DNA from 4 places in the Thalassotalea atypica genome. Region 1 is predicted to be linked to each of the others. Evidence: riboswitches for the same ligand, from Rfam matches in the RefSeq annotation. Region 1 holds a riboswitch; each other region holds the start of a gene.

Region 1 (7,538 bases):
CGGTCTTGAAACGTTTCGATCTCAAATAAATGCCATAAACACCGATCTTGTCGGCGATTTTAATATTGGTATTACGGATAATTTAGTAACCATTCCTCAAATGCGTATTACGCGCGCACTAAGCGCACTTAAACATAGGGCGCCAGACGTTATTATTAACATAAGAATGATGCCGCCTAATGATATCGAAACAGCAATTCTCGATGATCAATTACATTTTGGTGTGGTGCCTAACTTACGCTCGCTGCCAGGACTCGAGTATCAAGCACTATATAAAGAAAAATCCCAGCTGTACTGCAGTGAAATGCATCCTCTTTTTAATCAGGATTTAGATCAAATAAGTGATCAAGCATTGAGTCAATACGATGCGGTTGTGCCGAACTATCCACAGCCCGCAGATATTAAACAACAGCAAAAAATACTTAAAGCTACAGCGACGTCAACCGACCGTGAAGGTATCGCATTTCTGATTTTAACAGGTCGCTTCCTTGGCTTCTTACCGACACATTTTGCCGATCGTTGGCTCGCCCAAGATGCAATTAGATCTATTGAGCCTCATCGGCGTTATTTCGATACGCAGTTTATGGCTATTACAAGTAAAGGAGCACGAAGCAACTTGATTTTAGAAGCATACCTAGAAGAACTAAATAAAATCAAATAATGCTCAATGAGTCTATACTATTAACATTAATCGTTGTCACAAATTTGGCGATCGTTACTGAACAACTCATATATATTTTTTATCTCAATATCATGAAATCAAGCAAAAAAATACAACAACTGAACAAGATACGTTTTCAATCACCATAGATGTGATTGAAAACGTGTTAAATCCGAATAATTACTGATAAAGTTAGGCTCAGATGCAGCAGTACACTGGAAAGCAAACTTGGAACAGAATAAACCCACCATCCTTTGGCACGATTATGAAACATGGGGGATCAGCCCTAAGTACGATAAGCCTTCACAGTTTGCAGGTATTCGAACAGATTATGATTTGAACATCATTGGTGAACCCGAAATGTTTTATTGTCAGCCACCTGCCGACTACTTACCAAATCCAGAGGCTGCACTAGTTACGGGTATCACGCCACAAAAAGCATTGCAAGACGGGCTATCTGAAGCAGAATTTGCGGCAAAGATTCATCACATTTTTTCAGAGCCAAATACCTGTGTGGCTGGTTACAACAGTATTCGTTTTGATGATGAAGTCACAAGGTACCTCCTTTACAGAAACTTCTACGATCCCTATGCAAGAGAATGGCAACACGGCAACAGCCGTTGGGACATTATCGATATGGTTCGTGCCTGTTATGCACTCCGTCCAGACGGTATTAATTGGCCAACCGTTGAACGCAACGGAGAAGAAGTGGTGAGCTTTAGGTTAGAACTGTTAACCGCAGCTAATGGAATAAGCCATGAATTAGCACATGATGCAATGAGCGATGTGTATGCAACCATTGCAATGGCAAAATTGATCAAAGAAAAACAGCCTAAGCTTTATCAATTCATATTCAATATGCGCAACAAAAAGCAAGTTGCTGAACATATTGATGTATACAACATGACCCCTGTTGTGCACACCTCCAGTCGTGTGTCTTCCGAGCACGGTTGCACCAGTTGGTTCGCGCCAATTACGTATCACCCTACAAATAAAAATGCAGTAATCGCGATAGATTTAGCGAAAGACCCAACACCATTATTTGAATTAGATGCAGAGCAAATACATACGCGCATGTATACACGCTACGACGATCTTGGGCCTGATGAGCTGCCAATACCTATCAAACTAATCCATTTGAATAAATGTCCTATTATCGCGCCTGCTAAAACCTTATTACCGGAAAACGCTGAGCGATTATCTATACCAAGGGAGACTTGTTTAGCTAATCTGGCCAAACTGAAACAACATCGAGATATTATTGATAAACTTAACGAAGTCTACAGCGCGAAGACATTCGATGATGAAAATGTAGATCCTGAACATGCACTATACGGAGGAGAATTTTTTTCTCATGCAGATAAAGCACAAATGGATATTTTGCACGGTTTAAATCCGGAGCAATTAGCAACACACGAATTACCATTTCAGGATCCGCGTTTAGCACCAATGCTATTTAAATATCGAGCTCGAAATTACCCTTATACATTAGATGTACAAGAACAAAGCAAATGGCAAAGCTATTGTCAGAATAAATTGCAGTATGGCGGTAAAGGTCTATTAAGTTTGGAAGAGTTCATGCTAAAAATAGAAAACCTTGTTCATGAACATGAGCAAGATGCACAAAAGTTATCAATTTTGAAAGCACTTTATCAATACGTTCAACGCTAATGCCTAAATAAGAAAGTTATACTAAGAGTAAATAAAAGCGCTTTTAATAAGCGTTTTTACTGTATTAAAGCTTGTACCAATATTTATTACTGTCCACATCGATAAGCGGCGGAAGAGATGAGTTAGTCAATAGAATAACGCGCCGTTCAGCCAATGCGAGCGCTGCTATTTTATCGCCGAAATGACGTTTAAAAAGCTCATCATAAGATCCATCTTCAAACGCAAGCTCTAGTCCTTGTTCAATCATATCCGCGAGCGCTACATTGCATTTATTAACAAAAAAATAGTATGCCGATGGATATTTTAATAATAATGTTGATTCAACCGTTAAGCCTTTGTTTCTTTCATCGTCTAGTTCTCTCGCTACTTCGAGTACGGATCGTGGAAAGTAATCAGCTAAGCCATCTATAACTGCTTTTGAGTGCTTTAAAAAGCTCAAATTACCTTCAACTCGAAATTTGTTTTCTTTCAAAATATCATAATCAGTCCAATCGAAGCGCTGTACTGCAACCAAAGCTCGTAAGTCCTCAATAGACGTTATTTTGTCAAAGCGTTCTTGCGTGCCTCCTTTTATTAATAACACACGCCAGCCGATCAGCCCTCTGTATATTGGTATTCTTATTGGTTTGAGTAATTTTTCTCGCTCAATTGATGTCGTAGACCAATTCAAATCTATTTCAGAATTGACACTTAGTTCTCTCAAAGCCCTACCTTGAGTGTACTTTCGAGGGTGATAGTTAAGCGTCAACGAACGGTTTTTTTTCTTAAATACTAGGTGGAGTAGCTCTTCTACAAAAGGGTTTCTTACAGAGTTACCATCAAGCGGTCCTGGAACCGTAATAACAACTTCGCTATTTGGAGCTGGAAATGCTTCGCTTTGCTTAGAGACAAAAAACAAAGCAATAAAAATAAGAAACGAGAATTTTCTTTTAGCTTCAATCATACTTAACGCCTAACTTGATTGATTATAAAGTATAGGTGAACTCACCATATTTAGGAATTATGTGACAATAAAACATGACCACATCTCTATTAAGAAAAAGAAAACATATCTACCACGAATAATAGTATCCTTGTAAGATATGTAATCAATTAAGTCTACTCGTTCAGACTACATAAAATATCAACTCATCATTATCAAACAAATCAACAATTCAAATTGCAAGCATGCTGAGTAAAGGAAAACAGACCTAATCAAGTGTAATAATATGCACTCTATAATGTCTTATGGCTTATGGCTGAAAAATTTTGATAATCAGCCACTAGCACTAAATCCTAACCTTTAAACCGAGAGATTAAGCTCGAGGTATCCCAACGATTACCACCTGCTTGTTGTACTTCAGAGTAGAACCCGTCAACCATTTTGGTCATCGGTAATTGCACGTCGTGGTTTTCAGCCTCGGCAAATGCAATACCTAAATCTTTTCTCATCCAATCAACCGCAAAACCAAAATCATACTCGCCTGCAAACATTGTTTTGTATCTATTTTCCATCTGCCAAGAACCCGCAGCACCTTTCGCAATAGTTTCAACGAGTAAATCAGGATCCAAGCCTACTTTTTCTGCAAATGAAAAGCCCTCAGCTAGCCCTTGAACAACACCAGCAATACAAATTTGGTTTACCATCTTGGCTAATTGTCCACTACCCGCTTTCCCCATTAATTGAGTAAATTGAGCAAATGCTGCCATCACAGGTTGTGCCTTGTCGTAGCATTCTTTTTCACCACCTACCATTACAGTAAGTACACCATTTTCTGCTCCTGCTTGGCCGCCTGAAACTGGTGCATCTAAAAAGCCTTTATTTTGTTTGTGTGCAACCTCTGCTAATTCTCTCGCAAGTTCAGCAGACGCTGTTGTATGATCAACCAGTAATCCTCCTTCTGGCAACCCGGCTAATATTCCGTCGCCGCCAAGTACAACGCTTTTAACATCATCATCATTACCAACACAGCAAAACACTATAGTACTATCTTTAGAGGCTTGTGCTGGCGTAACAGCGTACTGACCGCCAAATTCTTTTACCCACTTTTCAGCCTTTTCAACACTTCGGTTATACACAGTGACTTCATGTCCAGCTTTAACTAAATGTCCTGCCATCGGGTAGCCCATGACACCTAAACCAACAAACGCAACTTTCATTCAACAGCTCCTTATAATTTTATTGATTATTCTACAAAAATTATTCTCGCCAAACTGATTTAATTGCATTTTTCAAAGAATAATTTTATATTGTGCACAATATAATTTCGTATAATTTAGTAAGGCGAAACTCCATGATAAATTCCGTTCATCAATTCAGCGCTGAAAATTACAAAGGTGAGCAAGTAAATCTAGCCGATTATAAAGGTAAGGTACTTTTGATAGTCAATACTGCAAGTGCTTGTGGTTTAACGCCACAATACGAAGGGCTGCAAGCAATTTATGATAAATACCACGATGATGGATTTGAAATATTAGCCTTTCCTTGCAATCAGTTTAAAGAACAAGAAAAAGGCACGAATGAAGAAATAAAATCGTTTTGTGATTTACAGTTTAATATCAAATTTCCACTATTTTCGAAACTCGACGTGAACGGTGACAATGCGCATCCTTTGTATAAATTTCTCAAATCCCAAGCACCCGGTATATTTGGTACAGAGAAAATAAAATGGAATTTCACAAAGTTCCTGATCAATAAAGACGGTGAAGTGGTTTCTCGTTATGCCCCCATCACCAAACCTTCTGCTATCACAAGAGACATAGAAAACGAGCTATGAGCAACTTAAAACTTGAGAAACAGCTTTGCTTTAAACTGTACAGTTTGAACAAGTCTTTAACCAAACTGTATGCACCTATTTTAAAAGAACTAGAACTGACCTACCCGCAATACCTTGTCATGTTAGTACTATGGGAAAATAACAAAGCTTGCTCAATTAAAGAGATAGGAAAAGCGTTAGACTTAGACACAGGTACTCTTTCACCGTTATTAAAACGAATGGAAAAGCATGAACTTATTAATCGCACTCGAAGTGATGCTGATGAACGAACAGTTTATATTTCGTTGACATCAAAAGGCGATAAACTGAAGCGCAAAGCGCAACCGATTCCTGAGCAGATGTTTGCGCTAACAGGTTTAAGCCATGAACAAATGCTCTCTTTGCAAGAAACATTAGCTAAATTGATAGAAACAACAAAGCATCATGTTTGAAAGCACCTTTTGAGTGAATATTCCCCTTAAAATTTAGGCATAAAAAAAGCGCGCTATTTAGCTCGCTTTTTTTATTGACTATCGAAGCTAGTTAGCCAGCTACACGCTTATTGGCTGCCTCGGCTAATTCCGAAGAAGTAATCGTTGCTAAATGAGTTTTAACAGTCTTTTTAGGTAATTTGTTAATCATCATGGCACCGGTCTTAACAGAGTTGTTGTCTGAAGCAAATGCCAGTAAATTCTTACCGTTACACTGAACGCCATCAAAAATAGCACGGATTTTAAGTTTATTGCTTTTAAGGAAAGAACGAAGGCGCTTTTTGTCATCTACAGAGACATATTCACATAGGCTTTGTGCAACATTTGATGCTTGAGCAACAGGAGTAACAGATAGAGACATTAAAGCTAATGCAGGAACAAGAACTAATTTTTTCATCGGAGATATCCTTAATAACAAAACAATAAACCAAAATATTGAAACGCGCATATAAGGTATAACCCTCGCATTAGGTAGCTCCGCCATCATAGTTAACCCTTAGACCGGTAGCTTTGCGTGATATCCTTTCAAATATCGTGCCGTTTCTTGCTGGCTGCGCATTATACAGATTGTACAAAACAAGACAAGCTTTTTACTTATTGGTTACAAACGGCTTCTTAGATTCATTAGAATCTCTACTGAGTTAGTTCGAATTTACACTAGGATGTTATTCAGTTTCGGTGGTAAAATCACGGTATTGAGAACACTTACAGCACCCATTATGCAACAAATGATTATTGTAGAAGTTGATACGCAGCCCATTGAATTATGTAAATTACTTAAAATTGCTAACCTCGTTGGTGGTGGCGGTGAAGCGAAAATGGTGATCAGTGAAGGCTATGTTGGTGTCAACCACGAAGTAGAACTTCAAAAAAGAAAAAAGATTTACCACAATGATATCGTTGAATTTAATGGTGAAATTATTCAGCTACAAGTTGTTGAGTCGGCCGAGAACATTGAGCGACAAGACAAAAACAATACGGTCGAAGAAAAACGGCCTCAAAGTCAAAAACAGAAAAAGCCTAGCGCTGAAAACAAGCCTAAAGCGAAACAAAAATTAAAAACAGGCAGCAACGAATTAAGCGTAACCAAACGTAAGCCTATCAGTTTTTAGGCAAAGGGAAATTCATTATTCAAGTCTTCATAGTTCCTACTTAATAAGTGGGATGTTGGACTTGAGCACATTCAGTAAACAGAACCATGACCTTTTTCTAACAATGCAGACATTACAATAATTATTAACGCGTTGCGATTTAACTAGATAAAAAGTACAGAGAGCATTTTAACGCCTAGATTAATTTTTCTGGTTAAAAAAGTGGTTAAAATTTTGTTGTAACTGATCGATAAATTGGCCGACATGTATACCATCAACTAAGGCATGATGTACTTCTACAGATATTGGCATAGCTATTTCGTTGTTTATAGCTTTATATTTTCCCATCACTATTCTTGGTGTTGAGTCTTGTTTGCTTTGTTTTTGAGCGTGAGAAATACTTGTAAAATGAAGCCAAGGTAGAACTGAACAGAAAATTTCATTTCCTTTAGCGATATTTGGTTTTAGCGTTTTATGGCCATTCTTAATTTTAGTCATTTGCTGAACAGCATGTTGATAAAATAAACCAAAGTTACTGCTAAGGCCAAACTCACAAAAGCTAAAACTCTCATCATTATTGAGCACAGTGCAACTTAATTCCAACTCGTCATGTACATCAATTTCATTGTTATTTATCCTATACCTAAATGGCTCAATTTGATTAGCCGTATATCCAAGCAAAAACAATGAACAAATGAAAAAAGAAAGATTGTTTTCTTTGCAATGATTAAGTGTTTTGGTGACATCAATCGTCACACAGACGTTAAAAAAAGGTTGTTTGAACGTAGTATAAAAATCAAAGTGTTCCTTTCTGTACCAAGTATCGATGTTAATTTTTTTCATGTCGCGTGGCGTTGTGTTAATTTAGAAAGATCCTAGCATCTCTGCA
Region 2 (7,538 bases), 680 kb from region 1:
TCTTCACCGTAAAATGGTAAATTTTCAGTGGTCAATGATAAATTGTCGCGATTAAGGCTTCTAGGGACGCCTTGAAGCAAGGTTGGATCATATTTATTACTATACTCGGTTGATTTTCCGAGCGTTAAGCCTTCTAATGCGCTAGAGTTTTGATAGTTAGCCATGGTGAATTTGTAGTAGTTACATCTTAGCCGCTATTTTAGAGGAAATTGGAATTAATGACAGGTAAAAATAGTTTACTTCAGCAAGCTCTTTTAGGTTTTGCTCAGCAATATGTTCAGGCATATCAGACACAATATTCACACCTGCCATTAATTGAGCATGATGATGAATGGCCATCACCTTGTTTTGTCTCAACATTTAAGGAAGGGGAAGCTGATTGTTGGCAGCCGATTGCTATTGAAGAGTCATTGTCATTGAGTAATGTAGAAAAGGCTTTGGAGCTAAATCTACATCTTGATATTAAAGAATTCTTTACAACTCTCTATAGTGATAGCCTTGATGCTAGCTGTGAGCACGGTGATTTGAGTTTGCTGTTTTTGTGGAGTGAGCCTGATTTTGAGCGGTTACAAGAAAACATTATTGGTCATGTGTTGATGAAACAAAAGCTCAAGCAAGAATTAACTATTTTCTTTGGTGTTACCAACGAAGAAGATCTTATTTTATCCGTTAAAAATGATAACGGTGAAGTGTGGGTCGAGAGAGTGGGCAAAGAGCCCCATAAAAAGTTGGCTGATTCTTTAACAGAATTTATTGGCCTACTAACGCCTAGAATACCCTAACTCTTATTTAATCTGTGGACAGGGCAATACAAAAAATCATTTTGATTAACAAACAATTGATTGCCCTAAACAGCCCCATTACCTTATATGGTCTTTAATAAGGCTAACCACCTTTGCTCTCAACTAATTTTCTCAATAATTGCTTTATCTCATCAATATCAGCTTTGAGCGGGGCTAATCGCTGCTCTAACATTTCTAATGTAATACTAGCTGCTTCTACCGTTTGTTCAGGCTCTTTGTTAACGGTGGGGAGTTCGGTATTTTCTGGTTCATGTTGCCAGCCTTTTAAAGTCGAAATGATAATAGGCAATGGAGCCGAATTACTGAGTTTGTTTTTTATTAAGGCGACCGTCGGTTTTTTCCCTCGATTAGCCAGTTGATTGGCAATGGCGATTATTTCATCTCTAATGGTCATTTATCTTAACTTGGTAGTGAAAATTTTAACTATGTTAGCTAATTTGACTAACTAATTCTTGTGGTTTTTACCTGATTAATATCAATACCCTTTAAAATCAATGGGTTAAATAGTTGGCGCGATGGTTGCCTTATTAGAATTATCATAATAATGAAATTGAGAGAATTAACGATGAAAAAATCACTTTTACCTTTACTACTTATTGCACCATTGACTTTAGGATTAACAGGGTGCGTAGTTGCCGTTGGTGGTGACGATGATGGTTATTCTATGGGCCACAGTTTTGAAGATCGCGAGTTTGAAAACCGAAAAAAAATTGCGCGATTAGAGCTAAACAGCTCGTTTAATGATGTTCAATCACGCTTTGGTACAGCCGATTTTAATGAAGTGTACCAAAAAGACGGTGAAAGCATTCAGGTTTTATATTACCGTACGAATCGCAAACATAAAGATGGTGTGACGACTAAAGATGAATGTACGCCATTAATTTTTAAAAACGGACAACTGGTGAGTTGGGGTGAAACAGCCTACGCCATGCTTTAATTATTTACATAGTATATCAATCAAGGGAAGCAGTGCTTCCCTTTTTTATTGTCTCTGTCTGTCTGACCTAGCGTAACATCGTATCTAAGGTATCAACTATTTCTGCCCAGTCAGAATCTTCGGAGATGGCGTCAGATAGAAAACTTGCTTGTGCATCACTCCAAAAGTGTGCTTTTGCAAGTGTTGTGTGGCTTGGTATACCACGATGTAGGTTCAAAAATTCTTCAATATTTTTATCAGAATTTTCCAAGCCAAGTTGGGCAAATAAACAAGGCAAAGTATGGTTTGATCTATCCATTTCATCATCCAACTTTATGAATAATTATTATCTTAAGTATAGTTGCTTTAGTCGACGAATTTATAAAATATTGACCTAGTTTTAAACTTCCTGTTAAGGTGAACCACTAAAAAATAAGAATAAGAATTAACCAAAGTTTATTATTTATTAGCGATTTATTCGACAATAAATACACCAAGTAATGGGGAATATGCTATGACAGATGCAGTATCAACAAAGACAAACGTTGATATCAGAGCAACATATCTAACTGCTGAAGAGCTAAAGCTTGCAGCTTCGTTATTGTATCAAGCTTACCATGATGATCCCGTTTTCTTAGAAATATTTAACGGAGACAAAGACGATTATGAGCAGCGTTTACGAGCCTCAATTCGTGAAGAACTTGGCGTGTTTTGGCAAGCTAAGCAGCCAATGGTCGGTCTATACCTAGGTGAAGCCATGGTGGGCGTAGCCTGTTTAAATAGTCCTGATGATGGAGTTGGTAGTGAGCGATTTTGGCATTGGCGGCTAAAGATGTTACTGAGTGCGGGGTATTTCAGCACCAAGCAAATGATGGAAAAAGAAAAAACCGTTATGTCCGCTGTGCCACTAGACAAGTTTCATATGTTATCTTTTATTGCAATCCACCCGTTACATCAACAACATGGTTTTGGTCATTATTTGATGGCGGCCGTAAATACTGTACTTCAAGAACATTCACAAAGTCAGGGCGTTGCTGTTTATGCCACCAATGAGAAATATCGAAAATTCTTTGAAGATGTTGACTATCAGCATGTGAAAGAAGTTCAGGTGGGAAAAGTTTCAGGCACGCTAATGGTTCATTACCGAGAACAGCCGGCAACGGATTAAAAGTAGATGAGCAAAGAGTATCAATCGTTCAAAGAATTTTATCCATTTTATTTATCACAACATGAAAATAAAATTTGCCGCATTCTACATTATGTTGGAAGCATTGTTGCGCTGTGTTGGCTTGTTATGGCGATTATGTCCTTGACGCCAATCTTCTTACTGTATGGTGTTATTAGTGGCTATGCATTTGCTTGGATAGGTCACTTTTTCTTTGAAAAGAACCGTCCTGCGACCTTTAAATATCCTTGGTATAGCTTTATTGGCGATTGGCAAATGCTCAAAGATGCAATATATAAAAGTACCAAGTAAGGTACTTTTTTATGTGTTCCTTCATTTTACGGCTGTATTGCTTGAATTAGCTGAGCTTTATTAGCATCAGTTTAGCCTTTGGGGTTGGTTACACACTAAAGCGACAAAAATTCGCGTATTTTCGCCTCTTCGTTCAAGGCATCCTCATAGCCTAACTTTATTAGTTGTTTACAAAAGTTTTTTTCAAATAATAAGTAACTGATCATACTCGATTCAGCATCATTGGTGATGCCCATTGTTCTGAGTAATATGCGAATAGATACAGGCAATTCATCATAGTATTCCGTCGCAATAGCATTGAAATCATGACTTGGATTTATTACTAAGCTCTCAATCGGCTTTAACCCTTCTTGTGAGGCGTGTAATTCGTCAGGGATCAAAGATAGGGTTTTGTTAATCCTTTCCATACGCTCCAAATCACTTTGCAAGGTATCAGAGAATACGGAATCAAGCATATGCCCAGCAATAGCGGAAGTAGATGGTGGGTGAGGGTTATTCTCTTTTGCATGAATCAGCTCTTTGGGCTGTTCTACTCCTACAATGAAGAGTTTTTCAGCACCTAAGTGAATTGCTGGGCTTAATGGCGAAAGTTGATGAATTGAACCATCGCCAAAATGTTGATGTTTTATTTTTACTGAAGGGAAAATCATCGGGATGGCTGAAGATGCCATAAGGTGCTCACTGTCGAGCTGACAGGGCTCACCTCGACGTTTAGCTCGAAACCATGGAGCAATGCTCTGTTCAGATTGATAAAAGCTTAATGAGTCGCCATTAGAATAGCTTGACGCTGTGACTGATACCGCAGATAGATACCCACGTAATATATTTCGATCTATGCGTTGAAAGTCGATCACTTGGTTAAAGAGTTTTCGCAATGGTTCATTATTCAGTAAGCTATGAGGCGTTTTAGTCGCATAGTCAGCCTGATAACTGGCTAACACTCCTTGAAAAATGTAGCCGAAAACCCTAACTGGATCACCGTAGTAAATATGTTGTGTCTTTAGGTTTTTCCAAATCCATTCGAGTTTTTTCACTCCTAAGTGGAAACAGGATGAGTAGCAAGCTAAGGCGGTTGCATTAATTGCTCCGGCAGAGGTACCACACAAAATAGGAAAGGGGATGCCGTGATTTCGTGGTATAAATTGTGCGATAGCTGACAATACACCTACTTGGTATGCGGCTCTTGCCCCGCCTCCGGTAAGTACAAGTCCTTGTTTGCTTCCTTTGTAAGTTTTTTTTCCAGCCATATCAGCGCATTTGTATTTGTTATAAAGTTAATTTTAATGGGTGAAATACAATAGTGCGAGCGATAAGTGATTAAAATTGATAATAAAAAAGCCAGCGAATGCTGGCTTTTTAAGCGACATAAGAATTATTAACTAGTAAAACATTAAAACTAACGTCTACCAGAGAATAATTAGCTACTAACGCGAGCGTTAGCGGCGTCTATTAAAGGTTGCGACCCTGTTTGAATTGTTGAAAGATTAGCTGCCACAATTTTCTTAGATAATTTTTTAATCATCATAGAGCCTGTTTCTACTGATCCCCTTGCCGAAGCAAATTCTAACAAGTTTTTCCCATTACATTGAATACCGTCAAAAATACTACGTATTTTTAATTTGTTCGACTTTAAAAACGAACGCATGCGTTTTTTGTCATCAGCGGCAACATACTCGCAAACACTTTGTGCAATGTTTGCTGCTTGTGCCTGTGGTGCAGTAACTACAGACGTCATAAATAAAGCTGTGATGGTAGAAGCTAGTAATAATTTTTTCATTTTTAATAACCTTAAAGCAAATTTGTTAAACAGTTATAAAAAGAAAAAACCACTGGACGTACCCTTTTAACGAGGTAACTCCGCTGTCATAGATATTAAATATCCTTAGACCGGTGGTTTTGCGTAGCACACTTTCATGTGCCTTGCCTTTTCTTTGTCAATATTAGTATTAACAGAAAGTGTAACACAATGCAAATATTCTTTGATTTGTTGTGAGCTAACAACTAGTGAATATGGCTTTATTAAAACAGCGAAAAACAAAAAAAGAGGCCGTAGCCTCTTAATAAATTTGAAGTTATTATTAGAATGTCATCTCTGGTACGTGATCTGGTATGACGAGTTCGCCTTCCGTCAATGTTACAATTTCTTCAACACTTACACCTGGAGCGCGCTCAAGCAAAAAGAATTTCCCGTCTTTGATTTCAATGAAAGCAAGATCTGTTAATACTTTTTTGATACATCCTTTGCCTGTTAATGGCAAAGTGCACTTTGAAAGAAGTTTCGAGACGCCATGCTTTGATGCATGAGTCATGGTGACGATAATATTGTCAGCACCTGCAACTAAATCCATTGCACCGCCCATCCCTTTAATTAACTTTCCAGGGATCATATAAGAAGCGATGTTACCGTTAACATCTACTTCAAAGGCGCCTAGTACCGTTAAGTCAACATGTCCGCCACGGATCATCGCGAAAGACTCTGCTGAATCGAAGATTGAAGCGCCATCAATGGCGGTTACTGTTTGCTTACCTGCGTTAATCATATCCGCATCAAGCTCTTGCTCAGTTGGAAACTGCCCCATACCCAGTAAGCCATTTTCTGATTGCAGCATCACTTCCATGCCTTCTGGCACATAGTTGGCAACCAGTGTCGGAATACCTATACCTAAGTTAACGTAGTAACCGTCTTGTAATTCTTGCGCAACGCGCATTGCGATTTGCTCGCGAGATAAAGCCATCATGTTCTCCTTTGCGCAGTTATGCTGTTTTTATAGTACGTTGTTCTATACGTTTTTCGAAGGTACCTTGTATAAGGCGATTAACGTAAATGCCAGGTGTATGAATTTGATCTGGATCCAACTCGCCAGGCTCTACTATTTCTTCAACTTCAACAACTGTAATTTTTCCTGCGGTTGCTGCCATCGGATTAAAGTTACGTGCCGTTTTGCGAAATACTAGGTTACCGTATCGGTCTGCTTTCCATGCTTTAACAATGGCAAAATCACCTTTAATAGATTCTTCCAAAATGTACTGACGATTATTAAACTCACGCTCTTCTTTTCCTTCTGCAACGGGAGTGCCAAAGCCAGTTGCTGTGAAGAACGCGGGAATTCCGGCACCACCAGCACGCATTTTTTCAGCTAATGTGCCTTGTGGTGTTAGCTCGACCTCTAATTCACCACTCATCATTTGACGTTCAAACTCAGCGTTTTCTCCAACATACGAAGCAACGATTTTCTTTATCTGACGATTTGGTAAAAGCACACCTAAGCCAAAGTCATCCACACCACAGTTATTTGACACAACAGTTAACCCTTTTGTGCCTTTATGTTTTATTTCTGCGATCAAATTCTCGGGAATACCGCATAAGCCAAATCCACCAGCGATAACGGTCATGTTATCTTCTAAGCCAGCCATTGCTTCTTCATAACTTGATACGACTTTGTCGAACCCTGCCATTGTAAACTCCTCTATTCTTGCTCTTGTGAACTTGCTTTCATTGTGAAACGCAAGGGCGATTATTTTGCTTGTTGTGCACGATATGCATTAGATACTTTCGACACTGGCACCTTGCCTAATATGTCGCTGATGAACCACCCAGCGGCGAGTAACTTGTCTAAATCAACACCTGTCTCTATGTTTAATCCATTTAGTAAATAGATGACATCTTCAGTAGCCACATTGCCTGAAGCTCCTTTAGCATAAGGACAACCACCTAAACCAGCAACTGCACTGTCAACAACGGCGATACCCATGCTTAAAGCAGTGTAAATGTTAGTTAACGCTTGTCCGTACGTATCATGAAAGTGTACGGCCAGTTTTTCAACCGGTACTTTAGTGCTAACCGCATGTAACATTTTCTGTACGCTCGTTGGTGTACCTACGCCAATGGTGTCTCCAAGGGATATTTCATAGCAACCCATGTTGAATAGCTTTTCCGCAACGTCGGCCACTTTTTCAGGAGATATCTCTCCTTCATAGGGGCAACCGACCACACATGAGACATAACCACGTACCTTGATATTATTCGCTTTTGCAGCATTCATAATGGGAAGAAAACGCTCAAGGCTTTCATCAATCGAGCAGTTGATATTTTTCTGACTGAACGACTCAGATGCGGCGCCAAAAATGGCGACTTCTTTGACACCGGCTGCTAAAGCTGCTTCAAAGCCTTTCATGTTTGGCGTTAGCGCTGCATAAGTAACATTATTGCCTTGTGTGATCCCAGCAAAAACATCAGCTGAAGTTGACATTTGTGGTACCCATTTTGGCGACACAAAACTACCACTTTCAACATAACCAAGACCAGCATTTGTGAGCTGATCAATTAAAGCGATTTTATCTA
Region 3 (7,538 bases), 1.9 Mb from region 1:
CGCTTGCATAATCAGTTCGTTTGCTTGTTCAAGCGCTACGAGATGCTGTTGACATAAGTGAAAATAGTGTTGCCCTCCTTCCGTTAATGATAATTTTCGTGTGCTTCGATGGAGTAACTTTACTCCTAGATTAGCTTCTAATTGAACAACCTTCCGACTGACCGTTGTTGATGGCATCGCTAATATATTGCTCGCTCCAGCAAAACTACCTGCTTCGACAACACTTACAAAGACCTTGATATCATTAAGGTTCATAAATTACCTACAAAAATGGGATTAACAAACCCTAACAAACCATCTAATCAAATAATAAGTCTTGCATTAGTCTTTATCAATAGAAATTGAAGCAGGATTAAATGTGATGACAAGACAAATCATAGAAATTAGAAATGGTAGAAAACACGGCCCTGTTAGTAGCTTTGTTGCGGCAACCAATATAGAGGAACTTAACCCTTTCGTACTGTGGGACCACTTTTATTTACCTCAAGTAGAAGGGACAGCAGGATTTGATTTTCACGGTCACTCAGGTGTTGCCACTATTAGCTATCCCCAAGTTGGTGATATAGCGCATGAAGATACTGGCGGCCATAGTGGGCTATTAAAAGCTGGTGGCATTCAAATCATGTCCTCTGGGGCCGGAGTTTTGCACAAAGAAACCGTGTTTCCTGATAAAAAACATGCTGATGCTTTTCAACTTTGGGTTGCATTACCCGAAAAAGACTTAGAAATGGGGCCCGTGACCTATTCAACACTGCAAGAGCAGAATATTCCAGTTATCGAAGCTAATGGCTCAGTAGTTAAAGTTCTTGTAGGAGAGTATCAAGGACAAAAAAGCGCTGCTCAACCGCCAGTTGATATGTCGTATTTTCATATCAAGCTAGAGGCCGATAGCACATGGGCTTATGTAAGCCAAGAATTACACACCACAGCATTTATCTATGTCAGAAAAGGAATGATAGAAACAGGCGGCGTGCGCTTGTCAGTAGGTGAGTTTGGCATCTATGAAAACCAACCTGAGCTTATATCGGTTAATGCGCTAAACCAAAATGCTGAATTTTTAGTGGTAACAGGTGCGCCATTAAAACAACCCATTATCAGCAATGGTGCATCACTTCACAGCAGTAATATAAATTTAATCGCAGGTGTACAAAAGATAAGACAACTGCACACAAATGGCATTCGCCAAATATCTTAATAGAGAGGTTAATATGAAAACAACTACTTTTACACCAGAAAACTCAGTGATGTTATTAATTGATCATCAGGTCGGCACAATGGGCTGGGTTGGCTCACTGGAACTAGATGAAATCAAGAGAAATACGGTTGCTTTAGCGCGCGCAGCAAAGGAAACAGACATGCCATTAATACTTACTTCTAGTATGGAAGACCAGGCTCAAGGGCCACTTTTTGAAGAGTTAATTCAAGCCGTGCCAGAAGCCTATGAAAACCGAATTCTTCGAGCAGGTGTGGTAGATAGCATGAAGGATAAAAGTTTTGCTGCCGCAGTTAAAGCTACAGGTCGTAAAAATATTATTATCGCAGGTATCACCACAGACGTTTGTGTTGTCTATCCCGCAATAACAGCTATTAATGAAGGCTACGTTGTACAAGTTGTTGTAGATGGCTCTGGTTCTCCTACGACCCTAGCAGATGAAACGGCGTTAAGACGAATGGAAAGTCATGGTGTTACATTGACATCAACAAACCAGTTAATTGCAGAGTTAGCTCAAGACTGGAGTAGTGAAAACGGAGGGAAATTAATTCAAGTCTTGTTTGAAGAAATTCTTTCCAAAATGCACTAAGGGTAGAGCGCTGTAATGGCTAATTATTTGGTCATTACAGCCAATTTTTATACGGGAGAAGAGAGTGAACTCTAACATGTCGAGCAAGCATATAATGGCAATAACAACATATTTGTCTTTACTGCCTTTGGTCTATTTCCTTCCTAAATTGCTAGACTCTTATTTACCTGAAAATGAATTAATTAGGTTGATGATACTGCTTGCTTTAATTGTTCCATTTACCTCTTATTTCGTTTTGCCTAATGTTGTCAGGTTAATAAGATTTTTAGAAGGTTAGATATTAGTTTTTGGTTAACTTTATCAACATCCACGTCTGGTAAATATAGGAAGTACGGTAATGAGCGAGTAACGGACATTAACCGTTAAGTTTTTAATGGCAGCAACTAGCCAATTGCGGACATTAAGCCTTTTCAAATTCATGAGCATGGTTATAACAATTCTAACCAAAATTTACTGCTTGTTTGTGGGGCTGGTTTAAGCTCATAGCTGCCATTGACTTCAACCATTGTTAATGAATGCTATAGTAGCCAGTAATTAAGTATCAATTACTGGTTTCAAATTATACGATTGTTTTGGATAGAAAACTCAGACCTAAGTAGCACCGATATAAATACCCACCTCTAACATTTACCATAAATATTCTAGATTTTATTGTTGACCTGTCTATTACTTTATAGTTTATAGTTCTTAACCATCAATAGGACAAAAGATTCATCATTGTGTATAAAATTTCTGAACTTGCAGAGAAAGTAGGCTTATCAAGAACAGCATTACTTTATTATGAAAAGTTAAAGCTTATCACTGGACGTAGGCTTGAAAATGGTTATCGAGTATACAGCGAACTGGATCTACAACGTGTCCGTTTGATTCAGCAACTTCACTTAGGAGGCTTGACCTTGAAAGAGTGCAAAGTGTGTCTTGAATCGAAAATTGATAAAGCGCTTGTTAAGCAGCGCCTAAAAGCACTGGATGAGGAGATAGAGCAAAAGCAGCAATCAAGAATTTTACTTGCTGCTATTGTCGGAGAGGGTGATCTAAAATCATGGCATGAGCGCTTAGATAAGCTCGCTCCAGATGCGCATCTAGATTGGTTAAAAACGCAAGGTTTCAGTGACAAGGAAGCTTTGCAATTGAAATGGTTATCAAAAGACATGAATGATCACGATGTTTATATGCAAGATTTTATGAAAGTTTTTCAAACTTTAGAACGTTGGGGGCCTGGCAGTGAGGATGATACGAAGCATGCGCTATCATTAATTCCAACCTCACCTAGTAGTATCTTAGAAATTGGCTGTGGTAAAGGGTTAGCAACTAATGTGTTGGCAAAGTTTAGCCAAGCACAAATTACCGCTATAGATAATGAGCAACCAGCGCTTGATCGATTAGCAAAAAGGTTTGAAGAAAAAGGGTTATCAGCTCGATTAGAATTATGTTGTACAAATATGGCTGACCTACCTTACTCCAATGAGAGTTTTGATCTTATTTGGTCTGAAGGTAGTGCTTATATTATAGGTATAGAGAAAGCATTAATGCTATGGAAACCTATTCTTAAAAAACAAGGCTATTTAATGATGAGTGATTTGGTATGGAAAACAAACTCACCAAGTGAAGTGTCAACTGAATTTTGGAGTCATGAATACCCTGACATTCAAACTGTTCAAACAAGAATTAAACAAATCGAAAAGGCTGGTTATCAAGTTATTGCTAATTTCCCTCAAAGCAAAGGTGCATGGTTAAATTATTATGGCCCTTTACGCGAACGCTTAAATGAACTTGAGTCTGAAATGGTTAACTCTACAGCATTTAAAGATATGAAAAATGAAATCAATATTTGTACAGAATTTGCCGATGAGTTTGGTTATCACATGTTCATTTTAGCAAAGATATAGTTACTTTAGACCGACTTTAACTTAATGATTGTGAGTTAAGCTATTTTTGGGTGACAAGAAAGGAGTAAAGAAAAATATGAAACATTTTATTCTGACAATACTAGTAGTTATGTCAATAAATAGCGTAAATGCTAGCGAGCAAAATCCTGTGACTAGGTTTGGTATCGCCATATCAAATGACAAAGAGCAAATTGCATATAGTGTTAATGGTCGTGGCAAAACATCACTTATATTTATTCACGGTTGGAGTTTAGATAGTAGGCTTTGGCAAAATCAAACTTTATACTTTTCAGAAGAATATCAAGTTATCACTATTGATTTAGCAGGTCATGGAAACTCATCATACAATCGAGAAGATTACACCATGGTTTCTTTTGCTAATGATATTAAAGCTGTTATTGAGAAAGAAGGCATAAACTCGGCAATATTAATTGGACACTCTATGGGCGGGGGCGTAATCGCTGAAGCGGCAAAGCTAATGCCGAACAAAGTAGTTGGTATTATTGGTGTTGATACTTCACAAAATGTCGCACTGAAACTCACGCAAGAAGAGCTAAACGTAATGACTAAGCCTTTTGAAGATAACTTTCAACGTGCAATGAGGGCATTTGTAAAAGACGCTTTACCGAAAAATGTAGAGGAAGATATGCTTTATTGGATTAGCGAAGATATGGCATCTGCACCTAAAGATATTGCGATTAATCAGTTTCGCAACTATCTAAGTCAATATATAAGTGGAGAATCGTATCGTGTGTATAAGGATATCAACGTGCCTGTTGTACTCGTTAACGCTAAGTTATGGCCGACTGACTCAGAAGAAAACAAAAAACATATCAAAAATTACAGTATTTATTTCATTGAGGAAACTGGTCATTTTCCTATGCTAGAAAAGCCTAGTGAATTTAATAAGCTCCTTTTAAAAGCCGTCAAATCTGTAGAGTAGCTATTATAGAATGGCCTGAATCAATTATGTGAACGACTGCTTTGGTGGTATTTTTGCCAGTCAAGTTATTCGATTAATTCGTAATATTTATAGCCAAACAATGCCTATTTATATCTGTGTGAAACGTCTGCTTTCGTATCAAAGCTGTCTTTCTATATTTAGTAGCCAACTTCCGCATTTGGCGCATATGAAACAGTCAGACTTGATTGAGTCCTGTTAATCGAATCTGACAAATCAAGTTAAGGTTTACTCACTGAAGCTGATAACAAGTATGGCAAATAGCGATTTACTCAATTTCAATAACTTCTCTCGCAGCTCTCATCGCTTCAATAGCTGCGGGGAAACCACAATAAACACTTGCGTGCATAATCACCGCCCTAATTTCTTCTTTACTGACGCCGTTACGAAGTGCACCTCGCACATGTCCTTTTAATTCGTTAGGGGCTTTAAGGGCTATTAACATCGAAATGGTTACCAAACTTCTTATATCTATTGGCAAATCATCCCGACACCAAGTACTTCCCCACGCATTTTCCATAACCAAATCCTGCAACGGCTGATCAAATTCAGTGGCATTATTTAAGGCACGGTCAACAAATTCATCGCTCATCACTTCACGACGAATTTGCTCTCCTTTTTGATAATTTTGACTCTGTTTACTGTTGCCCATTTGCACTCCTGTTTAAAGCTAACGAACTAATACTAAAAAGGATGACGCATAAAAAACAGACAACTAGCTAAATGGTTACTATAAGCAATAATGATATCGGTTAGCTGACAACCTTTACAACTTACCACATATAAACACGCTTTTTTAAAATGAAATAACAAAAGCTTTTGATGATACTCTAGAGTAGAATTGTATTTTAATTGGCAACTTTTAATGAAAATTATTAGGCGCAAAGCTACTAACCTAAGTGCATTGCATATGGTCGTGGGGTTGCATTCATATGGACATTTTTACAACCTTGTTTTTCGTCTCATCACGATATTTTTTGAGGTTCTTAAATGTTTTTTCAAAATAGAGTTATTTCGACTTTTGTTTTTACTGTTTTTTTATCCGCATGTGGTGGGGGCTCTTCTTCAAGTTCTGATTCTTCCCCGCCAAACACGCCACCCCCACCAGTTATTGCGACATGCACCAACCCTCATAGCGCTGATTATCCAGATGAATATCTTGGTAAGTTTGAATTACCTTCACCGCGCGGCGAACTCTCTAGCCATATCACTAGAGGCATCAGCTTTAAAGATTATGCCCCTTACCTCCTTTGGGGAGGCTTATCTGAAAGCGAACGAGGGAATTGCACGCAAGATGAATACGTAAAGTTAGTGTATTTACAGGCATTGCAAGCAATGAAGGCTTCAGGTGTACAAAGAACATGGCTCTATAACTATGGGCGTTGGAATAGTGAAAATGAACCTTGGGTAGTACCTCAGAGTGAATATAACCTCCCTAAACGCTACGTTGAGTACGTTGTAGAACAAGCAGCCAAGCTCGATATTGAGATATATTATGCATGGCAATTTACTACTAATGACGTCAATTTTAAGAGTTTACTCTCCTTAGGTGAGACGCTCACTATGGAAAAACTAAAACAAGTGTTAGACGCACACCAAAATAACATGATAATTCAAGCGAAACACGCGCAAGAAATTGGTATAAAAGGTATCGCTGCTGATTGGAATGCCATGAATATCAACATACCTACCGATGAACTAAAGAATTACTACCTTGATCGTTTTGCCGAAATTATTGATGACATCAGAGCAAATTTTGACGGTGAAATCGTTTGGGGACAAGTCGGTTATGTGTTCAATGATGAACGAATTTTTTCGCGCATTGACAGTATCTTAGTGAATGCCATGAACGTTAATGGTAGTACGATATTTACCGACGAAGAAAACGCTAACTTAACCCCTGAACTTGTTAAAACCAAAACGCTTGAATCGCTTGAAGGCATGAGAACTCAAATCTATTGTTTAGACATACATCAGCCATGCTGGCATGGAAAGTCAGATATTGAGCTACCCATTATATTAAATATTCAGGTTCAAAGCCGCGATGATTTTTTCCTTAAAGGCTGGAAAGAAGATGGCTTTTGCACAAGTGAAACGATGGAAGATGGGTCTGTTGATACCTGTATCCAAAACTCTTTTGTTACTGACTTTTCATTACAAGCAATTGGTATTGAAGGTATTATGCAAGCAGTCGCAGATCAAGACACGTTTGAAATTAATAGCGTTGATATTCACACGGGGTATTGGCTATCAGAAACATTAGTACCGAGTAAAGAGGGCTTTCCGAATATTTCACAGTCGGTTCGTGGTAAGCCAGCTGAATCGGTGTTGAAACATTGGTATACCGGCCAAAAATAGAGTCACATCCCTTCCATATAAATGTACCAAGATTGATGACTGATCTTTCTTGGTCATTTTTCTGGCTACTAGCTTACGCCAATTAGCTATCACCTGCTCAATTTAGCCTTGCGGGATTAATTCATAAAGACCTTTTTGGTTACCACAATAAACCATATTTGTTAGATTTTTACATGAGCCATCAACGTAAACCATTCGGAAAGTTAAATAATAATCATAGCGATGATCTAAATATTTTGTAGTTCGTATTAAGGGTAACTATCAAATACAGAGATGTTATCAATGCGAATTTTATTATTAGTTATTTCACTTTTACTCGTCACTGGGTGTGCGACAAATTATGCAAATCAAAATGTTACTGGAAAAACCTTTATCTCAGTAAGTGGGCAAAATCTTGAACAAGAAACAATTAATATTCCTGCATTTTTTAAAAGTGACTTTACGCTATTGCTAGTTGGGTATAAGCAGAATTCACAATTTGATATAGACAGGTGGTTAATTGCATTAGACATGACGGAAACTAAGATT
Region 4 (7,538 bases), 800 kb from region 1:
GCCAAGTTTACAGAAAAAGAGTTACATGCCTTTGCTTATCACGAGCTTGGTATTCATATGCTAACCACTATTAATGCCAAAAAACACCCTCTAAAAGTGTTTAGTTTGGGCTTAACCGGTAATACTCATACGCAAGAAGGCATCGCGCTTTACAGTGAATATTGCTCTGGTAGTTTAACAATTCAACGCCTTAAAATTATTGCTCTTAGGGTTATTGCCGTTCAGTACATGCTAGAGCATGGCGACTTTGTGAAAACCTATCACGCTTTGATGAATGAATTTTCATTAGATAAGGAGTTCGCTTTTACGCTAACTACTCGTGTTTACCGAGGTGGTGGCTTTACTAAAGATTATTTATACTTAACAGGCTTTAGGGACATATTAAACCTTGCTAAAGAAACGTCGATTGATAATTTGTTGGTGGGTAAAACGGGTTTGTTAGACTTTGACGTTATCTCTGAAATGGTAGAGCGTGGTCTGTTAAATAGACCTGTGCCGTTATTTGATACTTCGTACACGTCATCAGGTGACAAAGTATTAGACTTTATTGTTAACTCAATAAAATAATATAAAGCGTCAATCGGAAAAGGAAAGCTTTTAGCTTTTTTATCTGTCTATCATGAGTCAGTCATTACCACTGTGTAACCTGTTTTGATTGGTTCTAAGCAATGGAGTTACTTTGAAGTATTTTGCTTACGACTCAAATATGTCGCTTGAGCGGTTTAAAAAAAGAGTGCACAAGGTAGATCGTCTTGGTACGCTCCAATTATTTAATCACCAACTAAGTTTTCATAAAAAAATTAGTAACTGGTTTTGAGCACTCATATTAACTGAGAAAACAAGTTTTAGTAAAGTAAATGAGATTGACTGACACAAGTGTGTTACATTGATGGCAGTTATCATCAATTAACAACAAATGTTCAATTGCCTATATATTTGATGTTATAAATACTACCTATTAATAATTTCAGCATAAAACGAGCTAATCCCGATAACAATATCGACAAATTGTTCTCTCTTTTAGATTAAATTCACGTAATCATACATTTAATTTAAATGAGAATTTTATGTTACCTGTAAAAAATCCATGCCTCAAACCTATTGAGACACCTTCGATATTATCACTTGCCTTTGACCCTCCGAATATCTGTTCTTTAGTCGGTCTTTTCTTTGCGTTATTAGCGTTATTTTTTGCCTTAGTCGGAAATTATCCTGCCGCAATGATAGGGTTAATTTGGGCCGTATTCTTTGATTGGAATGATGGCAAAATCGCGAGAATAATGAAAAGTAGAACGGCTATCCAAGGTCAAATTGGAGGGCAAGTCGATTCCCTTATCGATATTGTGAGCTTTGGAGTTTGTCCTGCTGTGATTTTATTGAGTTACGGACATTATGATCCGATGTTATTCCCTGGTGCTTTTTTAATTGTTGCAGCAGGGGTATTACGGTTAAGTTATTTCAACGTTTTCGGCTTGTCTGGCGAATCTGCTTACAAAGGACTTGCATATGATAACAATGCCATCATTCTTGTATTTGTTTTTTTATTCGAAAGTATTATGACTACAGCCGCTTTCACCGTCGTGCTTTATACCACTCTCGTTGCATTATCAGTTTTAAATGTAGCCCCTATAAGAACACCTAAGCTTAATGGTGGAGTTTGGTATTATGTTCTTGCTTTATACACTCTTGCTATAACGCTTGCATACGGCTGGTTGTTATTTTCGAACGTTTGAAGGTTATAACGTTATTTACCTCAATAACTCTATAAGTATTATATCTAGAACATGATGAATGCTGGTTTTTGGTCAGTGAAGTTCAGGTCAGCAGAGTAAATTCGGTTTTCTCATTGATGTTTTTGTAAAAATGTAATAAAAACAGTGGCTTGTGTTGTTCTAATGAGGCTGTTTTGTTGTAAAAAATTTAATGGAATGAATAATAAAAATTCTTTTGTTATTCATTCCATGATTGGAGAACAAAATGAAAAAAGTATATACAAGTGGAGTATTTGATTTATTTCATGTCGGTCACGTGTCAGTACTCAATAAAGCCAAACAATTTGGTGACTATTTGATTGTTGGCGTACATTCCGATGAAGATGTTAAGTCTTATAAACGAATCCCTGTTATTTCTTGCGAACAACGTTGTGAAATTATTAGGAATATCAAGTGTGTTGATGAGGTGATCATTGCACCGCTAACCCCTAATATTGATGCTAGTTTTTATGAATTGAATGAAATTGATATCCATGTTGCAGGTGATAATATGCAGCATATGTATGAACTACCTAATAAAATGGGGATCATGCGTTATGTTACAAGAAATTCAGAAACAAGTTCAACAGCTATAAATAATAAGCTTGATAAGCTCAAAGAGGTAATTGCACCTCCGCAATTTAGTTATTGGTCATAACTCTTTTTCGAAAGAGTAAGTATTAGTCAATGTAAATGTATAAGGTCGATCAAAAATAGAACTCATAGCTCAGGTTGTTAACATATACGTTCACGAGAGTTTCAACGTTTCTACATTTTGAATCGACCAGATTTTCCTAGACACAAATAAGTTGCAAACTTTGTGTACTAGGAGGATGAATGAACGCTAAAATATTTTCCCGAAGAACTTAAAATACAAGCAGTTAAACAAGTTACTGAAAAACGCCATTTCGTCGCAAGTGTTGCTGAGCATCTAGATATCTCGACATACAGTTTTTACATCTGGTTAAAGCGCTATGGCACTAACAGCGATCACTATCAAGAATTATCCGAGCATGAGAAGCGCATTCGAGAGCTTGAAAAAGAATTGAAGCGCAATCAGCAAGAAGGTGACCTATTAAAGGAAGTCGCCGCGTACTTTGCGGACGAGTTAAAAAATTCTTCAAAACTTAAAATATCCGTTTTAATTTCTTCTTGTGATAAATGAATTGGCTCCCCATTGGTTGACAACATTACGTTTGGGTAAAAAAGAGCTAAACTATCCTATTCCTTCCGTTTTTTTGGCTGAATGAAATGGCAACATATGAAAATAACTGGTTCCAGTGAAAACAATACTTAGTCGGCTAGATGAATATTCTAGGTCTTTCGTTGTGCTTATCTGTTTTTTGGTTACGTTATCTATCGTACTACTAGGATTTTTTGTGAATCATTTTGCAATGATAGAGCCGTTACTTTTAATACCTATCGTAGTCCTTAGCTGGTACGGTAGTCGAGTAGCAGGCATCATATTGTCTGTTTTTATTGTTTCTATAACTTTGTTTATAAATGTAATAGCGATAGACTCGTTCACTTTTTCGGGAGAATCAATTATTTATGTATTATTAAGACTGACCACTTATATTTTAGTATCACTATTAGTTATTAACTATAGACGAGTCCATAATTCAGAGTTTGTTATGGCTAGTACTGACAGTTTAACTGGGCTTTCAAATTCTAGGAGCTTTTATCTAGATTTAGCTAATGAAATTCTCCGTTCAATCAGATATAAGCATGTGTTTTCTCTGTCTTATATCGATATCGATAACTTTAAAAAAATCAATGATTCGATAGGGCATTTAAAGGGGGATGAATTGCTTATTTCTGTAGCGAATTGCTTAGTGTCTAGCTTACGAAAAACAGATATTATCGCTAGATTGGGAGGTGATGAATTTTCAGTCATATTTCCCGAAACTAGCCAAGCAGAAGTAAAAAGTGCATTTGCCAAAGCGAGTGAAGAGCTAAGAACAAAAATGCTTAGCAAAGGATGGAATGTGAGCTTTAGTGTGGGTATTGTCACTTTTGAAACGTTACCTACGGATTTAAAAGAAGCGATGAAAATCGCAGATGAATTAATGTACAGTGTTAAAAATAATAAAAAAAATGATGTTGCCTATGAAATATGGCAAGGAAAACTCAAATAATCTCGAGAAGGGTAAGATATCCCCCGAAATAAGCTTAAGTTTTAAGTTGAGTTTCATTTTTTAATGGTTGTTATACCATTATAGAAATTAATTTTATTCTGTTTTATCCTTAAACTCACACAAATCTTCAATGATACATGAACCACATTTTGGTTTACGGGCAACACAAATATAACGACCATGAAGAATTAGCCAGTGGCGAACATCCACTTTAAATTCTGCAGGTACTACTTTTAAAAGTTTTTGCTTAACTTCTAATACATTTTTCCCCATGGAAAATATAGTGCGATTTGATACGCGGTCGATGTGAGTATCTAACGCTATTGTTGGCCAGCCAAAGATAACCATGGTAGATTTTTATTAAAGCCTAATTTTACTAATCGAAAGCGTTGCTATTAATCGATAAAATAATTTTGATGGCTGCCTTGCCATCAAAGCAGCGATAAAGGCTTTATAATGTATCACTTGACCTCCTTGTGCAGCAGCATTTTTATCCCAAGGCATGAACCAGGTTATATTATTGAAGCGGATTAACTGAACTAAAATAGCTTCTGAATGCTTACAAAAAAATAACAATCATCTAGGTTACACTCTGTTACACTGTCCAACATATTTTTAAGGGCAACCATTAGCAAAAGTTAATGGACGCAAAACTACCAGCCTAAGTGGTTTACATACGGTCGTGGGGTTACAAAATATACGGACATATTTTATATCACATCAATGTAGATCATTTTTACCTAACATTATATGAGGTATAAATGTCTAACATCTTTAAATCTTCAGTCACATTATCTATGTCACTGGCGTTAATACTATCTGGTTGTGGGGGAGGTGGTGGCTCAAGCAGCGCTAACGATGGTGATGGAAGTGCCCCAACTTCTGCGACAGTATCTATATCAGCAAACCCAATGACAGTGATGGTAGAAGAATCTACAACAATCACTTGGTCAAGTGCTAACGCATCATCTTGTACAGCTTCTGGCGCTTGGACTGGCGAAAAGTCATTATCTGGTAGTGAATCCATTGTTATGAATGACTTTGGCGAGCAAACTTTTACACTGACATGCGGAAGTATTGCTGCAAGTACAATTGTTACCGTTAACAGCGATAATTCAGAAGGCTCTTGTGTAAACCCTCATAGCGCAATGGTTTATGAATCATACCTAGGTGACTATGAGTCTCCAATGCCACAAAACTTTTTTAGTGATGAAAGCTATAAAGGGGTTGGCCTTAAGGATTATGGCGTTGAGTGGATTTATAACAATTACAAAGGAAAAGGCGCTAGCTGGATCCGAGACTGTTCAGAAACACAATACATCAAATTAATGTACAGAACGACATTAAAGCGATTAAAAAATCACGGTGTAAACACAGTTTCTATCTATAATTTCGGCTACTGGCAAGATGTTCAAGCCGACTCTTGGTTGGTGGACCATAACTCTAAGCATTTAGATGATTGGGTGATTGAATACATTGTAGAGGAAGGTCAAAAATTAGGCTTGGAGCTTCACTATATTTGGCAGTTCTTAGGACAAGATACAAATCAAAATTGGTTGTTCGACGGGCTACTTGAGACTGGTTATGTCAGAGTAGATATGCCGCTATTAAAGAAAATTATGGATACACATGAAACTCACATGTTGTGGGAAGCAGAACGCCTAGAAACACTCGGCGTAGGTGCTATTTCAGCAGATTGGAGTGCTATGTGGCTATGTTTTCATTGTGGAATAGACGAACATCACACTCAGGAAGAGACAGACGAACTTAAAGATTATTACATGGAAAGAATGGGGGGCATCATTGATAAAATTAAGGAAAGGTTCACTGGAAAAATTTATGTTGGTGATGGTCCTCAATGGAATGATAAGCGTGTATTCGATAAAGTTGACGGCATGATATTACCATTCGGACATCTACTAACAGATGATGAAGTGGCCACTGCTACTGTTGAATTAATAGCAGAGCGGGCGACTCAATTTATTGAAGATACCCATAAACAATGGCGTTGCTTAGATAGCCAACCTTGTTGGTATAATTCAAGTGAAACTATCCCTAAAGTAATTTTTAACTTTTTTGGTCAGAGCCACGCCTCATTTTTATCAACAGGTTGGATTGAAGATGGTTTCTGCACATCAGGAACTATCAATGGTATTACAACTGATTGTGTTCAAAGTGAAGTAAAAACCGATTTTTCTGCACAAGCAATATTTACCGAAGGGTTGTTGCGAGCCGCTGATAATCAACCTTACTTTGATACCTTAGGTACAACTACTGCGACTGGGTATTGGTTATCAGATACCTTGATACCCGATGAGAATCAACGTATCAATACCGTAGAAGGTTTTCCTAATATGTCACAATCGATTAGAGGGAAACCAGCAGAAAAAATTATTAAATATTGGTATACGGGTGAGTTTGAAGCATATGAACCAATGATCATTGATTAATGTTTTAAGCGAACTATCACTTGATTTAAAATGCGTTTTGAAAGCCGCTAATACTTTGATGAACCCTCACAGTGGCACCGGTGAGGGTTTGTCTTTTTAAGTAGAGGCTAAAGGATACTCATAGAAAATTTTTTATGAGGCTACTGTTTATTATTTTTATAAGAAACACCAATACTTTGGCATAATGTCAAACAATTCATCAGAAATGATCGAAGAACAACAATTATTCTGTTTATCCTTAAACTCACACAAATCTTCAATAATACAAACGCCACAACGAGGCTTTCATGCTACACAGGTACAGCGACCATGCAAGTTTAGCCAGTGGTGTACATCTATTTTGAACTCTGCGGGCACAACTTTAAGTAACTTGTTTTCTACTTCTACCACATTTTTACCCATGGTAAATTTAGTACGGTTTGAAACGCGATCAATATGTGTGTCGACTGCGATAGTCGGTCAGCCAAAAGATAATGAAAGTAGGTGCTAAAAGTCTTCTTAGTTGTGTCAATAGCAGACTTAGAAATTATGCCCATACATTTTGTCGAAATCAGGTATACGGGTTTCCCAAATTGGGAGCTTTTCCCCAACCATTTCTTTGAGTGTTTGTATAAATAATTTAGTTTTCATCGGCGCATTTCGGTGAGGGTAGACCGCGTGAAATGTACCATAGTCTATTAAGTTAAGGTGTGTCATTATGGGAACGAGCTTACCATCCAGTATTTCGTTTTCTATCATCTGAGCAGTAGTTACTGCCAGCATATTTCCCGCAAGTGCCGTATTAATCAGCATTTCAACTTCATTGACCCTATAAGTAGGAGTTAACTGAAAATGAGCTTCACTCCCCGAACTATCCATATACTTAAATTTATCAATGACTAGCCCTTGAGCAGAATAAACAACCGCTGGCAGACTTTCCAATTTTGGAACTGTTTTTGGAGTTCCATATTTTTGCAAAAATTCAGGAGATGCGACAATCAACAATCGATTTCTGGCAATTTGTTTAGCAATAAGATTTGACTCTTTCGGCTCACCAATACGAAACCCTATATCAAAACCTTCACCTACAATATCAACCACTCTATCTTCAAGTAGCAACTCTACTCGAATATCTGGGTATAGGGTTTGAAACTTTAATATTGCTTTTTGTACATATTGGCGACCTAACAATGTCGAGCTAGAAATTTTAAGTTCACCTC

Evidence for each region. Region 1 has a riboswitch for cyclic di-GMP ahead of QUE03_RS10755 (DUF3718 domain-containing protein). Riboswitches for the same ligand answer to the same signal wherever they lie in the genome.
Region 2: it holds a riboswitch for cyclic di-GMP, as region 1 does, so the genes downstream of both, QUE03_RS13850 (DUF3718 domain-containing protein) here and QUE03_RS10755 (DUF3718 domain-containing protein) in region 1, are expected to answer to the same signal.
Region 3: it holds a riboswitch for cyclic di-GMP, as region 1 does, so the genes downstream of both, QUE03_RS02070 (glycoside hydrolase family 113 protein) here and QUE03_RS10755 (DUF3718 domain-containing protein) in region 1, are expected to answer to the same signal.
Region 4: it holds a riboswitch for cyclic di-GMP, as region 1 does, so the genes downstream of both, QUE03_RS07090 (glycoside hydrolase family 113 protein) here and QUE03_RS10755 (DUF3718 domain-containing protein) in region 1, are expected to answer to the same signal.

What each region holds. Positions count from the first base shown of each region.
Region 1 is NZ_AP027364.1:2,322,118-2,329,655, forward strand. It holds gene QUE03_RS10725 (LysR family transcriptional regulator) at 1-661, shown strand, start outside; gene sbcB (exodeoxyribonuclease I) at 890-2,332, shown strand; gene QUE03_RS10735 (substrate-binding periplasmic protein) at 2,397-3,275, opposite strand; gene QUE03_RS10740 (NAD(P)-dependent oxidoreductase) at 3,608-4,471, opposite strand; gene QUE03_RS10745 (glutathione peroxidase) at 4,606-5,088, shown strand; gene QUE03_RS10750 (MarR family winged helix-turn-helix transcriptional regulator) at 5,085-5,519, shown strand; gene QUE03_RS10755 (DUF3718 domain-containing protein) at 5,611-5,955, opposite strand; cyclic di-GMP riboswitch class I at 6,026-6,107, opposite strand; gene QUE03_RS10760 (RNA-binding S4 domain-containing protein) at 6,278-6,670, shown strand; gene QUE03_RS10765 (chloramphenicol acetyltransferase) at 6,851-7,492, opposite strand.
Region 2 is NZ_AP027364.1:3,006,915-3,014,452, reverse strand. It holds gene queF (NADPH-dependent 7-cyano-7-deazaguanine reductase QueF) at 1-164, opposite strand, end outside; gene syd (SecY-interacting protein) at 219-782, shown strand; gene QUE03_RS13880 (hypothetical protein) at 886-1,197, opposite strand; gene QUE03_RS13875 (DUF3192 domain-containing protein) at 1,369-1,740, shown strand; gene QUE03_RS13870 (DUF2789 domain-containing protein) at 1,808-2,038, opposite strand; gene QUE03_RS13865 (GNAT family N-acetyltransferase) at 2,234-2,887, shown strand; gene QUE03_RS13860 (Mpo1-like protein) at 2,894-3,196, shown strand; gene QUE03_RS13855 (patatin-like phospholipase family protein) at 3,292-4,443, opposite strand; gene QUE03_RS13850 (DUF3718 domain-containing protein) at 4,614-4,973, opposite strand; cyclic di-GMP riboswitch class I at 5,044-5,131, opposite strand; gene QUE03_RS13845 (3-oxoacid CoA-transferase subunit B) at 5,275-5,931, opposite strand; gene QUE03_RS13840 (CoA transferase subunit A) at 5,951-6,652, opposite strand; gene QUE03_RS13835 (hydroxymethylglutaryl-CoA lyase) at 6,712-7,538, opposite strand, start outside.
Region 3 is NZ_AP027364.1:434,712-442,249, reverse strand. It holds gene QUE03_RS02100 (LysR family transcriptional regulator) at 1-255, opposite strand, end outside; gene QUE03_RS02095 (pirin family protein) at 362-1,195, shown strand; gene QUE03_RS02090 (isochorismatase family protein) at 1,209-1,802, shown strand; gene QUE03_RS19680 (hypothetical protein) at 1,879-2,079, shown strand; gene QUE03_RS02085 (MerR family transcriptional regulator) at 2,522-3,691, shown strand; gene QUE03_RS02080 (alpha/beta fold hydrolase) at 3,768-4,634, shown strand; gene QUE03_RS02075 (carboxymuconolactone decarboxylase family protein) at 4,921-5,304, opposite strand; cyclic di-GMP riboswitch class I at 5,497-5,582, shown strand; gene QUE03_RS02070 (glycoside hydrolase family 113 protein) at 5,643-7,010, shown strand; gene QUE03_RS02065 (hypothetical protein) at 7,293-7,538, shown strand, end outside.
Region 4 is NZ_AP027364.1:1,524,623-1,532,160, forward strand. It holds gene QUE03_RS07065 (flavohemoglobin expression-modulating QEGLA motif protein) at 1-567, shown strand, start outside; gene QUE03_RS07070 (CDP-alcohol phosphatidyltransferase family protein) at 1,068-1,733, shown strand; gene QUE03_RS07075 (FAD synthase family protein) at 1,978-2,409, shown strand; partial or broken gene QUE03_RS19635 (transposase) at 2,617-2,916, shown strand; gene QUE03_RS07080 (GGDEF domain-containing protein) at 3,131-3,889, shown strand; partial or broken gene QUE03_RS07085 (endonuclease III) at 3,983-4,228, opposite strand; cyclic di-GMP riboswitch class I at 4,500-4,585, shown strand; gene QUE03_RS07090 (glycoside hydrolase family 113 protein) at 4,651-6,339, shown strand; partial or broken gene QUE03_RS07095 (endonuclease III) at 6,628-6,798, opposite strand; gene QUE03_RS07100 (LysR family transcriptional regulator) at 6,859-7,538, opposite strand, start outside.